Regions from separate parts of the Lactococcus sp. FSL W8-0209 genome, predicted to be linked through region 1. Evidence: riboswitches for the same ligand, from Rfam matches in the RefSeq annotation. Region 1 holds a riboswitch; the other holds the start of a gene.
The links. A riboswitch is a leader RNA that binds a small molecule or an ion and turns the genes downstream of it on or off. The one in region 1 is predicted to bind thiamine pyrophosphate.

Region 1 (8,633 bases):
CTCTTTGATATCTGAAATATTTTTGAGTTGTTTTGAGTAAACGCTGATTGGCGAAATCACTGTATCCCCAATCGCCACTAAATTGCCATTATTTGCTTTATTCCATGCTTTTAAAAAAGCATAATGTTGAAAGGCATTTAAGTCAATATCGCCATTTTTCAATGCTGTATTTGGCTGAGTATAATCCGTAAAGTGTGTGAATTTCAAAGTAATTCCATATTTATCTTTAGCAGTTTTAGATACCGTTTGCCAAATGCTGTCATCTTCTTTTGTTCCTGTCATTATCCCAATTTTCACTGTTTTATTTACCGTTTTATTTGCTTGAGATTTTTGACCAAAGCCGATAAATGCAGCAATAGCTACAATAATAACAACAATTATTCCAATAATTATATTACGATTTCTAGGATTCATAATCTTCTCCAATTTCTACTGACCAAACCGTTCGTAATCAGTTTGAGTCTTCTGTCAGTAAAATTTATTAGCCCTAAGGCAGAAATTTCTAAAGTAGAAATTTCCAAAGTTTTCACCTAACCGTTACTTTTTAACGAAATTACTTAGTCGAGTTTCAATCCCCAAGCAGCAATTTTTCTCTTATCAGGATAAGCTTTCTCAATTGCTTTTTTCGTTGCTTCAGTTTGGTAGGCTTTCACAACTTCTTTATAAATTTTGTTATTAGCATCTTTTTTATTTGCAACGATGATATTAATCCACTGCTCGCTATCTTTGTTTACAGGTTCAGTATAAATAGACTCTTCAACCGTTAATTTTGCTGTTGTTGCAAAATCGTCATTAATTACTGCCGCTGTAATTGAATCAAGCGCACGCGGTGTTTGTGCCGCATCTAATTCTTTAATGACCAAATTTTTTGGATTTGAATTAATATCTTTGACTGTCGCAAGTGTATCACCTGATACAGAAAGGCCAATCAAACCAGCATTCTTCAAGACATAAAGTGCGCGACTTTCATTTGAAGCGTCATTAGGTACTGCAATTGTATCTCCTGATTTAATTTGGCTCAATGAAGTAATTTTTTTAGAATAAAGACGAATTGGTGAAATTGTTGTATTACCAATTGCTTTCAAATCACCGTCATTAGCTTTATTCCAAGCATTCAAGAAAGCATAATGTTGGAAGGCATTCAAATCAATATCGCCGTTTTTCAAAGCTGTATTTGGTTGTGTATAATCTGTAAAATGAGTGAATTTTAAAGTAATTCCATATTTATCTTTAGCTGTTTTAGAAACAGTTGACCAAATGGCATCATCTTCTTTTGTTCCTGTCATTATTCCAATATTCACAGTTTTATTTGCCGTTTTACTTCCACCAGATTTATGATTAAAACCGAAAAATGCAGCGATAGCAACAATTACAACAACAATAACGACAATTAAAATATTTCTGTTTCTTGGATTCATTTCTTCTCCCTTTTTTCTAATTGATTTATTTTTTAAAATCAATTATTCCCCTTTTGATAAACTTTTTACATCTATTAGAAAAATTAACCGTGCACCTGTTAATTTTTCTAATACTAAACAAATTCTTCAAGATAAAGCGCTCATGCTAAATAAAAATAGCTCATTTCATATAAAGAAACGAGCTATATCGTGGTACCATTCTTGATTTAAGCACTTTTTAGTTCACTGAAAATTTTCAGATTCCAAAGGCAACTTTCAAGTTCAATAACGAGAACCATTCCGTCAAGAGCTTAGTTAAACCTCACTCTTGCTACGCTTATCAAGCCATTTTCATTGCTTCACTCAGGCTTGCTCTCACCGCTACAAGCTCTCTGTGCTGACCTTCACAATTACTTACTCGACCGCTTTTATTTTGTCCGAATTTGTGTATAGACTTATTCTAACAGACTTTCGTTTTTTTTGAATTATTGATTTTTTATGTTGCCTTAAATATTTTTTAAGTTTAATTTATAAAATAGATTAACAATCTTAAAAAAATGCTTTTCAACTTAAAATATGCTAAACTTAATGAGTAAAAATAAATATTTGCACAATGGGTCTATTGACAAAACTGTCAGTAGCGAGAAATACCATCTGACCTGATCTGGGTAATGCCAGCGTAGGAATGTGTTAAGACAAATGTCTAATTTCTAACCCTCCTTTTGTGCGCATCAAAAAGGAGTTTTTTTATGTCTAATTCTAAGTTCAATGTCCGTTTGTTAACGGAAATTGCCTTCATGGCGGCACTCGCCTTCATCATCAGCCTTATTCCAAATACTGTTTATGGCTGGATTATTGTTGAAATCGCCTGTATCCCAATTCTTATTCTCAGTTTTCGTCGCGGCCTAACAGCTGGACTTGTCGGTGGATTAATCTGGGGAATTCTGTCAATGATTACTGGACACGCTTATATTTTAACCTTGTCTCAAGCTTTTCTTGAATATCTCATCGCCCCTGTTTCACTTGGAATTGCTGGACTTTTCCGCCAAAAAACAGCCCCTCTAAAACTTGCACCAGTTCTTTTGGGAACTTTTGTTGCTGTTCTTCTTAAATACTTCTTCCATTTTATTGCCGGAATCATCTTCTGGAGCCAATACGCTTGGAAAGGCTGGGGAGCCGTTGCTTATTCTCTTGCCGTCAATGGAATCAGTGCAATTTTGACTGCTATTGCTGCATTTGTCATTTTGATCATTTTCGTCAAAAAATTCCCTAAACTTTTCATTTATAGCAATTACTAATAAAATCTGTCAGTAACTTTTACAAAAAAAATAAATCTGTCAGTAAAATTATTTTATCTTGTCAGTCAGCACAAATTCTTCTATAATAAAGCTATGTCTAAAAAGCAAAAATTAAAGAAAACACTTGTAGAACAAATTCTTGATAAGGCAAAAATTGAGCATACTGGACTTGCTATTAACGCTTTAGAAAGTAATAGCCTCCCTGAGGATATCAGTCGCAGTGATATTTATAAAACACTAGCACTAATCGGCGATAAAACTGGCCCTGTCATTGGCATTCTTCCACTGACAGAGCATTTATCAGAAAAAAAATTGGCCAAAGTTTCGGGCAATAAAAAAGTAAGCATGATTCCTCAAAAAGACTTGCAAAAAACAACAGGTTATATTCACGGTGCAAATAATCCTGTGGGGATTTGGCAAAATAAAAAATTCCCGATTTTCATTGATTCTATTGCCTTAGAGCACGACTTTATCGTTTGTTCAGCTGGCGAAGTTGGGCGTAGCATAAAAATCGCTCCTAAAGTCCTTGCTGACTTTGTTCATGCTCAATTTGTCGAAATTAGAGAATAAAATTACTGACAGAATTTCTGTCAGTAATTTTTTGTTTATTAAAGCAAGAGTTTGCAAAAATTCTTCTTTTTTAGTATATTTTATTTTATACATAAAACAAAGGATTCTTAATGCAAAATACAAAATTATATTCTTTAACCCTAATTGCTCTTGGTGCAGCAATTATTGCGGTTCTCTCTCCTCTGTCTATCCCAATTGGTATTGTGCCCGTCACCTTACAAACACTTGCCGTAGGACTTGTTGCCACAGTACTAAAAGCGCGTGAAACTTTTTTTGCTATCTTACTCTATCTCCTGCTAGGATTTATTGGAATTCCCGTATTCACTGGTGGGACATCAGGAATTGCGGTTCTTTTTGGCCCAACAGGTGGTTTTCTAATTGCCTTTTTAATAATGGGAACTCTTATTTCTTTTGGCCTTCATCAAATTAATTATAAGACCATCCCTGCTTTTATCATAAATATTGTAGGACACCTGCTTATGTTAGTTATCGGAACATTGTGGCTCAAATTTTTTACCAATGTCGACTGGTCATTGGCCTTAAAGCTTGGATTCACACCATTTGTCATTGTTGAAATTATTAAAGCTGTCCTTGTCACTATCTTTGGCTTAGCACTTATTCGTGCACTTTCTCACACAAATAAATACTTTACAAACTAAGGCAAAACCGATACAATTAGTCTATGTTTATAAAAGTACTTATGGCGCTTTATCCCCTTATTGTCTTTATTGCATTGGTTTTCATTTTCAAGTTTTTTAGACTTCGTCACTTAACCAATCGCAAACTAAAAATTCCAGATGTTTTTACAATATTTCTCATCTTAGGGATGCAAATTTTTTCTAAAAATGTTACAAGTATCAGCATCATTCCATACTACCTGCTAATCATTTCTGGCTTAGCGCTTGTTTTGTTGTTGCTTGATTTGCTTTATTATAAACAATTTACCTATCGTCGCTTTTTAAAACTCTGGTGGCGCTTGACCTTCTTTATTACTTTGATTATTTATCTTATCCTTATTGTGATAACATTTACCCATTAAAAAAAGCCCTGAAATCTCAGGGCTTTTATTTATTTCCTAATTCTTTTAAGAGAACACCAAATTCTTCTTCAGATAAAGTAATTCCTTTACCCATTTTTTCATGGTCAGGTGACCAAGTACGAATGTCATATTTAGGTTCGGCATCATTCCAAGAAACACGATTTAATTCTTTACGCCAACCTTTTGCATTTTCAGAGAGAACAATCAATTCTTCAATGATTTCAAATTTTAATTTATCAGCCATCTTATTTCCTTTCTCATTAGTCTATACGAAAATAAATCACTTTTGTCACTCTTCAATCAATTGAATATCTACACCAACAGCAGTCAATTTTTCAATAATGTGGTCATAACCCCGTAGGATAAACTCAATATTAGAGATTTTTGTAGTTCCACTGGCAATAATTCCAGCAGTAACCAAAGCCGCACCAGCACGTAAGTCAGTTGCTTGAACACAACTACCAGTTAATTCATTAGGAGCGTCATAAATAATTCGATCATCTAAAACAGAAATATTAGCACCCATACGAGCTAATTCAGGGACATGATTGACACGTTTTTGATAAATCGTATCAACAATTGAACCACGACCTTTTGCTTTCAATAAAAGTGGTGTAATTGGTTGTTGCAAATCCGTCGCAAACCCTGGGTAAGGAACAGAAGTAATATTGACTGATTTTAGATTTTCTGATTTATGAACTTCAATACTATCTTCACGAATGGTCAAACCTACACCCATTTCTTCAAGTTTAGCAATGAAAGATTCCAAGTGTTCATAAATAACATTTTCAATGATGACACCATCTCCCATAGCAGCTGCTAAGGCAAGATAAGTTCCCGCTTCGATACGGTCAGGAATCACCGTATGTTGAGCACCGTGCATTTCATCCACTCCAGTAATGCGGATAATGTCAGTTCCAGCTCCTCGAACTTGCGCGCCCATATTATTTAGAAGTGTCGTCACATCAATAATCTCAGGTTCACGGGCAGCATTTTCAATGATAGTTAAACCTTTTGCACGACTAGCAGCAAGCATAGTATTAATAGTTGCCCCAACAGAAACAACATCCATATAAATGGTTGTTCCAACTAATGAATCACCAATCACTTCTAAGTGCTCAGCTTCTTCTTCTTGAATCTTCCTAGCCCCTAGAGCTTTAAAGGCTTTATCATGCAAATCCGTTGGACGAGGGCCTAAATCACAGCCACCAGGCAAGCCTACTGTTGCCTGACCAAAACGTCCCAAAAGTGCCCCATTGAAATAATAAGAAGCACGTAAAGAGTTGATTTTTCCATAAGGAAGAGGACGAGAAACAACACTGCGTGTATCAATCACAAGTCGTCCTTCTTCAAGATTTCGTTCAATTTTTGCTCCCATGATTTCCATGATTTCGACTAAACTTGCGACATCAGAAATATCTGGAACTCCTTCAAGCGTTACAACATCGTTAGCTAAGATAGTTGCTGGAATCAAAGCGACTACTGAATTTTTTGCGCCAGAAATTGGGATGGTTCCTGAAATACGCTTCCCACCATTAATTACTATTTTTTTCATATTATTTCAAAATCACTTTTCACATTTTTATTGTCTTAAAAAAATTATATTTTTAAGAACCGCTCTCTATTTTAACATTTTATAGTAGTTTTTCATAGACTTTTTTATCTAAATAAAAAATCACAGCTAAAATTTTAACTGTGATTTTATTTTCCATTGCTTAACTGAATAATCTCTTATTCAAAAACAAATTGATTATGATAAAGTTCAGAGTAGAAGCCACCTTGAGCAACGAGTTCATGGTGATTTCCTTCTTCGATAACTTCACCATCTTTAAGAACAACAATCTTATCTGCATTAAGAATTGTTTTCAAACGGTGAGCAATAACGAATGAAGTACGACCAGCAATAGCAGCTTCCATCGCCCATTGAATTTGTTGTTCAGTTACTGTATCCACATTTGAAGTTGCTTCATCCAAAATCAAAAGTTCTGGATTTGTCAAAATGGTACGTGCGATAGAAATTTGTTGTTTTTGACCAACTGAGAAGACTGATTCATCATCTGAAACATGTGTTTCGTACTTGTCAGGTAAGCTATCAATGAAATCATGAATGTGAGTTGTCTTAGCCACTGTTTCAATTTCTTCTTGAGTAGCATTTGGTTTACCAAACTTGATATTATCAGCAATCGTTCCATCAAAGAGAACAGACTCTTGCAAAACAATTCCGACATTTGAACGCAAGCTATCTAAATCAAATTCACGAATATCAGTTCCATCAAATTTAATTGCTCCACCATTAACATCGTAGAAACGGTTCATCAAGTTCATAACTGTTGTTTTACCTGAACCAGTTGGACCAACGAGGGCAACCATTTGTCCTTTTTTAACATCAATATTAACTTTTTTGAGGACTGGTTTTCCTGAAAGATATTCAAAATCAAGATTTTCGATTTGAATCCCGTCTTTAATCGTATCAAATTTCTTACCATTTTCAGGACGAACTTCTTCTGGTTCATCAAACATGACATTCAGACGAGTTGCCCCTGTGATGGCAAGTTGAAGTTGACCAAAGTTTGATGAAATTTGCATGATTGGGTTGTAGTAACTTTGAACGTATTGAACAAAGGCAACCAAAAGCCCTAAACCTGTGGCAATTGACATGCTATCATCGTTAAGAACATAGGCCGTTCCACCAAAGATAACAATGGCAATTGATAAAAGTTGGAAACCATTCATCAATGGGAAAATCATACCAGACCATGCTTGAGCAGCAAAGGTACGTTTTTTAACATTTTCGTTATGTTCCAAGAATCCATTAATAGAATCTTCTTGCAAACCTTCAACGATAATTGCTTTTTGCCCAGAGATTTTTTCATCCATATAGGCATTAAGTTGTGAAACTTCTTCTTGTTGTTTGTCTGTTGCTTTTTTCGATTGACGAATGATAATCACAGCAGATAAAATGGCAACTGGAGAAGCAGCAACTGTCAACCAAGCAAATGTCACATCTTTATTGAAAATCTGGATAATGACACCCACAAAGACCGCAGCATTTGAAATAACAGAAACGAGTGCTTGGTTTAAAGTATTTTGAATGTTATCCAAGTCAGATGTGAAACGAGCAAGGATATCACCATCTTGATGACGGTCAAAATATGAAATTGTCAAACGTTCAAGTTTACCAAACAAACCTTTACGCATATGATTTGTTGAATGAGCAACGATACGGCTAAAGAGCAAGGTATAAATCAACATTGATACACCTGTTGCTACATAGACTGCAAGCAATTGCCACATTCCTTTCATGAATGTAGAAGTGCTGGCTGCATGTGAAGTTGCCACTGTTTTAAGTGTTTCTAAAGTTGTTCCTTTAGGAAGATTAGCAGTGATTTGGTCTTGTGCTGCTTGTGGCAAAGATTTCACAACTTCAGGAACATTGTGCCAATCTACTGTTTGGTGCATTTGTTGGCTTAATTGTTGAGCAATTTGTTGTAGTGCATCTTGGGATTGACCAGCATGTTGATGTGTAAAGAAGTCAGTCACATATTTAGTCAAATTAGTGATGGCGTCCCCCAAAAGTGATGGAGAAACAACCTGTAACCAAGTTGCTAAAATGATGAAAATCATAATTACAGCAAATTGGAGTTTATATCTTTTCAGATAGAGGTAAAAAAATCGGATGGCACGTGTGGTGTCAGACATTTTTCTTGTTGATTTGGTATTTTCCATGTCTTAGTCCTCCTGTGCTTTCTGTGTGTCGTAGATTTCTTGGTAAATTTTATTCTCAGCAACTAATTCTTGGTGAGTTCCTTGACCAACAAGTTTTCCTTGGTCAAGAACCAAAATATTATCTGCATGAACCACTGATGAAATCTTTTGAGCAATAATAATTGTGGTTGTGTCTTTAAGGTCTTTATTCAAAGCTTCTTGAACAAGTTTTTCAGATTTAGCATCAAGGGCTGATGTTGAGTCATCTAAAATTAAGACATTTGGATTTTTAACAACTCCACGTGTGATTGAAAGTCTTTGCTTTTGACCACCTGAGAAGTTATTTCCGCGTTCTTCCACTTCAGAATCATATTGACCATCTTTAGTTGTAATAAATTCTGCGGCTTGGGCAATGCGTGCAGCACGAGTCATTTCTTCATCAGTTGCATCGGCTTTCCCCTGTTTAATATTTCCAGCAATTGTTCCTGAGAAGAGAATTGCTTTTTGAAGAACAATAGAAATATTTTTCTTCAATGTTCCACGGCTAACTGTTTTAAGATCTTTTCCACCAACTGAAACGGTACCTTCTGTTGGGTCAAAGAGTCTTGGAATCAATTGTGCCAA
Region 2 (8,633 bases), 900 kb from region 1:
TTTCGGTAAGACTACTGCTTTTTCAATCTCTTTTAAGTTTTGAATATTGGCTTCAATATCTTGAAGTTCAATACGGAATCCGTTAAATTTAACTTGAAAATCAATTCGTCCTTGGTAACGAAGCATTCCGTCAGCGGAAATTGAACCGGCATCTCCTGTATGATAAGCGGGTTTTCCGTCGACTGTGAAAAAGGCTTGCTCAGTTTTTTCTGGATTTTCAAAATAACCTTTGGCTACCGAATCACCAACAATGATGATTTCCTTATCCATAATTTTTAAGTCAACACCTGGTTTGGCAAAACCAATTGGGACACGATCATTTTCTGTCAGTAATTCTTTCGTAATTTTCACTGACGAAATGGCTCCTGTTGCTTCTGTTGGACCATAGGTATTATATATATTTGCTGACGGAAAAGCTGTCAGTAATTTTTCTGCTGTTTTCTTTGTTAATTCTTCACCGCAGAAAATAAATTGAACTAATTGAGGGTGTTCTTTCTCAGTGAACGAAGGGTCCAATAAGCAAATATCAACAAATGATGGTGTTGAAATCCAAGTATTAATGACCGTTTTGTTCAAACGCTCAAAGAGTAATTTGAAGTTGGTTGTTTCGTCACGTGAGAGTGAAATTAATGTTCCGCCAGTTGTAAGACTTGGATACAAGCTGAAAATTGATAAATCAAAGCTGTAAAGGGCTTGTGACAAGATCTGATTATTTTCAATTTTCATAAAATCATTGTTCATCCAATTGGTGAAAGTCACAAGATTATCATGACTGACTTCAACACCTTTTGGTACTCCTGTTGTTCCAGAAGTATAAATAATATAATTGCTGTCATTTCCAGAAACAGCTTTCGAAAAATCAAGTGCTGGAAGTTTGTCAGTCAAAATCTGGTCAGTAAGTTCAAGAGAAATTCTGTCAGTAAAAAGTGCTTCAAAATCTGCTGACAACTCAACTGTTGTGAGTACCGCCGCTGGTTTTGCTGCTGATTTAATCATTTCTGTCCGCTCAAATGGTGTGTGAGCATCAACAGGAATATAAGCGTGACCAGTTAAATTTGTCGCAAGCATGGCTGCTAAAGTGATAAAATCGTTTTTACCGAAAATCAAGATTGGGCGCTGATTCAAATTGCGTTCATTGATTTGTTCTGAGATATGTGAAACCGCGGCAAATAATTGACGGTAAGTAAATTTCTGCTCACGCTCGGCAAGTACGATAAGGTCTGGTTCATTTTTTGCAATTTCAAAAATTTGTTCTAATAATTTCATAATTAATTCCTTCAATAATTCTCTCTAAAATTCGTTATAGATAAAGTGCGCTCCGCCAGTATGACTGTAGGAATAAAGATAGAGCAGAATTAAAATAATTATAAAGTAAAATACTGTTTTAGCCAAAAATAGACGAATTTCTTTTTTCTTGTCCATTGGAACTCCTTTTAAATATAAATCAATAAGAGGTTTTAGAATACTCAGTTAATCTCATATCATTTATGACTCTGATTATAACATTTATTAAAGAAAAAAAACTTACATTTGTGTAAGTTTAATTTATATAATAAAAAGAAAACGGAATCATTTTGTTTTGTTGTATTTTTAAGGGTACAACATCTTTTTCATCTAATATTTTGCTTAATTTTTTGAACCATATTTTTGTAATTTTTGGATTCTGTCAGCAAAGAAATTACCGCAACTCCACCCTGACCAATTTTTGAAAGCTCTGTCAGTGAATTTTCAGTAATTCCACCAATTCCAACAGTTGGTAATTGATTATGCTCAAGCATTTTTCTTAAATGGTCAATCCCAATTGGTTCTGCTGCGTCGGACTTGCTATTTGTTGGATAAATTGGACCAATTCCCAAATAGTCAGCCCCACTCTTTTGAGCGCTTTCTAATTCCATATCATTACTGACAGAAAGTCCTACCCACATTTCTTGGCCAATCAGCTCGCGAATTTTACTGACAGAATCATCGTCTTGTCCGACATGAATCCCGTCAGCTGACAATTCACATGCCAATTCAACATCATCATTCACAATAAAAGAAACAACCGCTTTCTGAGCTACTTCTTGTAGTCTTTTTGCTACTTCTAATCGTTGATTTTTATTTTTATAAATTGTACCCTTATCACGAAATTGATAAACCGTTACTCCACTTTTTATGATTACAGAAATTTTATCGACTGCATCATCAATTGAAAGTTTTGGAAAATCTTGTGGGCCAGCAATAAAATACGCCCTCAGGTCTAAAATTTTATTTTTCATTAATTGTCACCCAATGGTTTAACGGTCCATGACCGTGACCAACATTAATTGTTTGTGAAATAGCTTCAGTAATAAACAATTTAGCTTTTGGCATCACTTCTTTTAAATCTTCTCCTAAAGCTAAATGAGCTGTAATATAAGAAGAAAGTGTATCTCCGGTTCCGTGTGTTCTTTCTGTCAGTAATCTTTTAGAGTCATAAGTACTAACAGAACCATCTGTCATCAATAAATAATCTCTGACCAGTTCTCCATTGCCATGTCCCCCTTTAATCAGCACATTTTTAGCACCTAACTTTTGAATATCATGAAGGGCTTTTAAAATTTCCTTTTCGTCAGTAATTTTATAGCCACACATAACCTCTGCCTCTTCCAAATTGGGAGTGACCAATTCTGCTAAAGGTAACAATTCATTTTTTATCAAATCAATGGCTTCTCTTGTCAAAAGAATTGCCCCGCCTTTAGCCACCATTACCGGATCAACCAGCAAATGCTTCGGTTTATATTTTTTCAAGCCTTGAATTACCGCTTCAACTTGAGCAGTATCAAAAAGTGCCCCCGTTTTAGCTGCCGAAATTTCCAAATCAGAAAATACAGAGTCAAATTGAGCCAAAATAAAAGCTTTATTTGTCGGTAAAATTTCTTGTACCCCATAGGTATTTTGCGCTGTCAACCCTGTCACAATCGTTGCCGAATATACTTTTTGATTATGAAAAGTTTTCAGGTCAGCATTAATACCAGCCCCACCAGAAGAATCAATTCCAGCGATTGTCACAACTTGAGAAACATCAATCATTTCTTTTTCTCCCTTATATAACCTCTTGCGTCGCTTGATAAATTTTATCAAGAAGACGATTCACAAAATTTCCTGGTAGATTTTCTACTTGCTCAGTAGCTTGCACACCAGATTCACCGAAGAATTCTGTCGCTTCATGAGCCGCCTTAAATAAATCATCAGATACAGCCGCAAAAGTTCCAACAATTGCTGACAGCATGTCCCCACAGCCAACATTAATTTTAAAAAGTGGACTATCAGTTTCAACAAATAATTCCTCAAACCCATTAGAAATAACATCAACTTTTCCAGTTTGAATAATGACTGCCCCTGTTTTTTGAGCAGCAACTCGCGCGTGCTCAACTTCTAAATTTGACTCAAGTGCATCAATTCCTTTGTTCAAGCTTTCTTTATCAGCAAACCAAGCAATTTCCGCTGAATTCCCACGAATGATATCAAATTTCACCTCTTGTATTAATCTTTTGACAAAATTTGCTCTAAAAGGGACATTGACAGCAACTGGGTCCAAAATTAAAGGTTTGTGCTTTTGATTTGCTAACTGACAAATAGTCAAAAAAAGCGGATAATCCTTTTCTGAAATGGTTCCAATATTAACCACTACAGCATCTGCAATTTCAACTAAAGTTTCACTTTCTGAAATTTCCGCAGTCATTAATGGTGAACCACCAGCAAAACTAATCGCATCCGCAACTCTTTGTGGAGTTACAAAATTCGCTAAATTTAAGATAAGTGGTTGTTTTTCTTGAATCTTTTCTAAAATTGACATCAAAAAACTCCTTTATTAACACAAGGAGGGCTCTAGTATGATAAGAAAGTAAGCTAAAAGATTTTCATAAAGAAAATACAATTAAAACTCGGACACATTCTTACGCAGGTCTTAACCTGTTCAAGTCTGATGGTCTTTCTCAACCGGTAATTTTAGTTTTACCAGTACCCATTGTGTGATTGATTTATTTTTAAAACTACAACTACTTTAACATATATAAACTAAAAAAACTAATTTCGCAAATCTACAAAAGAAAAAACCTAGCCCAAAAGGCAGGTTTTTCTTATTTTTTATGCTCATCAATATGAGGGTCAACACTTTCTTCTTGCCGATTAGTTTTTACCCAATCATTTTTAGAGTTGAAATATCGAATGGCTGACTGCGGATAAATTTGAGTTAAAATAAGTAGAAATTTCGTCAGATTAACAGTATCTTTCACTACATCCCACACCCTTGTTTTTTCTTGAGATTTTCCTTTGTTATAAAGAATAGCCCATACAAAATTCACAAAGATAATATAAATTGACATCACGATAAAAAGCAAAACAACAATTTTAAGTGATTGAGTAATCCCTGATAGGATAGCAGAATTAACAATCATAATCAGTGTATAAATTACAATAATATATTCAATTCCCATTAGCCAAGGTTTCAGTAAGGTCATCAATAATTCAAACTTCTGTTTATTCTGCAATTTTTTTGACCGAATCGTCGGCAAAATATTTTGAAGATTGAATATTTCCCTGTGCCCACCGCACTCGTTGTTTAACCAAAGCCTCATTATCATTGATAATCCCTGTTTGTTCAATGTAAATATCATCGAATTGAGCATTTTTAACTTCAATATCTGACAGAAAGAGACGAGTTGATAAATCAAAATCTTCAACAAGTGAATCTGTCCAAGGGTCTTCATTCAATGCCTGAAGAGTACTTAATTTACAGAACTGTCCATTTCCACCAAAAGCAACTGTATTGGTCAAAGTCCGAAACATCTGTGTCGCATTGATAATTTCAGAAAATTCCAAGTCTTGTGAAGCATCTTTAAGCAAATTGGTAACACGAACCTTGGATTGCAAACCAGTAAGCTTTGCATCATGATTGAAAGCCATATTTACTTTTTCAAAATAATTGTTATCAAGTTTTGTATCGGCATCAATTATCGCAATAAGAACATCCTCCGGAGCAATTCCAGCTTCTTGAATTTGCTCACTAATTTGATAATAAGCCCAATTCAAAGCCGTCCCTTTTCCTTTTTGCGCATTAGGTTTAATACGTCTTAGAACATTCAATCGAGAATCTTGAATTTCAGAAATTTTTTCTAAGCTCCGATCATCACTTGCATCATCAATAACAGTTACTACCAAATTCTCATAATTATTTTTCAAAATACTTTTCAAAGTCGTTTGAATAACCAATTCTTCATTCAAACACGGAATCAAAACGTAAATATGAAATTGTTTTTTTATTTTCTCATCTTTGAAATCTAATGCCGTTATCTTTTGTCTTTTATTATATGAATACCACAAAATAACGGCTTCTACCGTAAAGTAAAGAAATACGAAAACTGAAAAAATAAAGAAAATATAATTGATACGGTCAAAAATATCAAAAACCAAATAGCTTTGTTTCCAATAATGATATCTTACAATATATAAATAGAGGAAAGGCAAGCTTGAACCAATATATAGTAAGATCTTCGTTCTTGGTCTGATAAATTTTTTCAAACCTGTATAGATTGTCAAAAGCATAATCACAACAACTTCAAAAATTTGTAGCGCAAAATAACTATTGAAAATTTTGTTATTAAAATGAATAAAATTAGTTGGTGGATTAAGAAGGAAAAGATAAGCATAAACTCCTAGAACAACCAGTATTAATACATAAATTGGTTTTAATGACAGTATCTTTTTCTTTGATTTTTCTCCTTTATATCCAATAACTAAAGCAAAAGCAATAATTGGTAGGACGAATTGAGAAAATACAGTCAATCCTTCTATCCAATGTGCCAAAAAGACATTATAATTAAGCTCAATGCTATTAAAGAAACCTTCTTGTGCAAAATTAAAGGTAATATTTACTTGAGTTCCTGAATAAACGATTAATGCAACGATGTAGACAACTAAGAGCACATAAACCGTATATTTGATAATCTTTCCTAATTGTTTGGCATCAATCCCACTAAATTTACAAAAACTCAAATACATGATTGGCATAAATGGTACGATCAGATACCTGATATCCATATTACTGACAATCGAGAAATCAAACCCCTCATGTTCAACCAAGAATTTAATAATGAATTGAATCGTTATAATTGGCAATGTAACGAACCACAAAGAAGCAATCAATGTTGCCAATTTATAAATTAACCTCTTCTTTGTTGAAACATAATAAGCTAAAGCACAACAAAGTAAAATGAAGATAGCAATTAAAAATCGGAAGGAAAATAACTGTGGAACAGCATGTTCCCCACCTATGAGGTAAGTCAAGGAGACGATTAAGCGATTGGAACCATACATCTGGAAACCAAAGACACCGAGAATACTCAAATTTCTAACTGAATTCGGAATTTTTTCGCTATCCGTAATGATAAAAAATGAGCTAAGCATCAAAGGAGCCACAAAAAAAGAATGGTAAAGAATTTTTCTCTAGAAGTAAAATTTGATAAGCGGAAAATAAACTCAAAATTAAAAAGGAAGATAAAAATGAGACAGACAGACTGGAAAGACTTTAAATTAATTTTTTTATTTTTCATTTAGAATATTAATAATCTGTAAGGAAGTCGTTCCATCACCATAAGGATTCTTACTTCCTGACATCCTTTCATATTTAGTCTTGTCTGTCAGTAAAGTCCGAGTCTCATTAACAATATTTTCTTTTGAAGTCCCAACAAGCTTTAAAGTACCAGCCAGAACACCTTCGGGTCTTTCAGTTGTATCACGTAAAACAAGTACTGGAATTCCTAAGAAAGCCGCTTCTTCTTGAATTCCACCAGAGTCAGTTAAAATCAATTCGGCATGACGCATCACATTATGAAAGTTAATTGTATCCAGCGGGTCAATGATTTTAATATTACTATGTTCCAGTAATTTTTGCGCTTTTTCACGAATGATTGGATTCATATGAATTGGATAAATGATTTTATGTGTTTCTTTAAATTCATCAGCAATCTCTGCAATTCCATCAAAAATTTCTTCTAAATCACTCAAATTTTCACGACGGTGAGCTGTCACTAAAATCATTTTCTTGTCAGCTTGCCATGATAAAGCTTCATTTGTATAATCATCCTTTAAAGTATACTGAAACATATCTATAGCACTGTTTCCAACTACAAAAACCTGATTTTTTGGCTTTCCTTCTTTTAAAAGATTTTCTTTCGTCATTTCCGTTGGTGTAAAATGATAATCAGCCATCAAACCAACAATTTGACGATTCATTTCTTCAGGAAATGGTGAAAATTTATTGTAAGTTCGCAAACCTGCTTCAATATGTGCCAACTTTATCTGATTAAAATAAGCAACCAAACTTCCAGACAAAGTAGCTGCAGTATCACCATGAACTAAGATGATATCTGGTTGTTCCTTTTTAATAATTGGGTCAAGACCGCTGATTGATCCTGCCACAATTTCTGATAAACCAGAATATTTTTCCATGATTTTTAAATCGTAATCAACTTCCACAGAAAATTCATCTAAAAGTTCATTGAGCATTTCTTTGTGCTGCCCTGTGTTAATCAGTACAATTGGATTCCCTTGCCTTTTCGCCTCCTGGATTACTGGATAAACTTTAATAAATTCTGGCCTAGTCCCAAATATAAAAAGTAACTTTTTCATCTCTACCTCACCATCTATTTTTAAAAATATACTTTTTGCTTCATCTAGAATTATTCCTGTTGTAGTTTATTTCCTATTTTACATCTATTCTAATAGATATTGGTTTCAAGAGCAAATATATTGCATAGAATAGGATTAAATTTGGAATTTATTAGCCTATTAATCTATTAATAAAATACATAAATTAATTAATTTTGTAATTATTACCTGACAATTATTGATTATATCTGACAAAATAAATTTTCATTAGCACTTTATTAATCTTTTGTAGATAGTCATTGTCAAAAAAAAGAGATAAATTCTCCTTCTTTAAAATATATTCAATTGAAATTTTGTGAATTTTGATTTATTTTTAAGTCTGAAAAGACAAGATATTCTTTAATCTCTAAACAATTATTGAAATTAACAGTAAGCTCTTCACATTAAAGATACACAAATCATTATCGTTTATAATAAAAATATTATAAAATAAGATTATAATTATAAATCAAGCTTTTACTTTTTAATTTTTGAATGATGAGAAAGGAGTCTCCTATGAATCCAAACAAGCAATCAACAACTTTTAACTATTATTTTAACATCACTGATAAAATGAAAAACTTTATTAAAAATAGTGGCACTAGTCCATCTGTCAAGTTTGAAAATAGACAAGATTATCAGCCTATTTTTGATAATAAGCGACAAGTCGGATTGACAATCAGTTCAGACGCTAGTCAAACAGAACATGAAATTGCTGATTTTTCGCTCACTCTGCCTGGTTACCACTTTGAAGGTTGGAAAATTGTTCGCGATAGTCATTATGTGATCCCGCATAATATCTCCCGCGAGCAAGCTGCACTCTACGCTGGTGAAAATTCTGCCTTGCACAAAACAGGAATAAGCCCCGATTTCCTTTGGACTGTAGGTGATTATCTTCAAAATGTTGGTAAAGAATATGATTTATATGCCCAGTGGACTCCTTTAGAATACGAAATTCGCTATTC

Region 2: another riboswitch for thiamine pyrophosphate. It lies ahead of thiM (hydroxyethylthiazole kinase); the one in region 1 lies ahead of thiT (energy-coupled thiamine transporter ThiT).

Annotation. Positions count from the first base shown of each region.
Region 1 covers NZ_JBBOVN010000001.1:598,101-606,733, reverse strand. Annotated here, with positions in the region: gene MKX45_RS03105 (MetQ/NlpA family ABC transporter substrate-binding protein) at 1-414, opposite strand, end outside; gene MKX45_RS03100 (MetQ/NlpA family ABC transporter substrate-binding protein) at 558-1,418, opposite strand; TPP riboswitch at 2,001-2,100, shown strand; gene thiT (energy-coupled thiamine transporter ThiT) at 2,147-2,695, shown strand; gene MKX45_RS03090 (aminoacyl-tRNA deacylase) at 2,789-3,265, shown strand; gene MKX45_RS03085 (biotin transporter BioY) at 3,376-3,924, shown strand; gene MKX45_RS03080 (DUF3397 domain-containing protein) at 3,948-4,304, shown strand; gene MKX45_RS03075 (YdbC family protein) at 4,330-4,548, opposite strand; gene MKX45_RS03070 (UDP-N-acetylglucosamine 1-carboxyvinyltransferase) at 4,594-5,859, opposite strand; gene lmrD (multidrug efflux ABC transporter LmrCD subunit D) at 6,036-8,030, opposite strand; gene lmrC (multidrug efflux ABC transporter LmrCD subunit C) at 8,034-8,633, opposite strand, start outside.
Region 2 covers NZ_JBBOVN010000001.1:1,495,574-1,504,206, forward strand. Annotated here, with positions in the region: gene dltA (D-alanine--poly(phosphoribitol) ligase subunit DltA) at 1-1,266, opposite strand, end outside; gene dltX (teichoic acid D-Ala incorporation-associated protein DltX) at 1,291-1,422, opposite strand; gene thiE (thiamine phosphate synthase) at 1,611-2,258, opposite strand; gene thiD (bifunctional hydroxymethylpyrimidine kinase/phosphomethylpyrimidine kinase) at 2,248-3,051, opposite strand; gene thiM (hydroxyethylthiazole kinase) at 3,065-3,817, opposite strand; TPP riboswitch at 3,898-3,999, opposite strand; gene MKX45_RS07385 (hypothetical protein) at 4,101-4,511, opposite strand; gene MKX45_RS07390 (glycosyltransferase family protein) at 4,501-6,426, opposite strand; gene wecB (non-hydrolyzing UDP-N-acetylglucosamine 2-epimerase) at 6,562-7,650, opposite strand; gene MKX45_RS07400 (hypothetical protein) at 8,185-8,633, shown strand, end outside.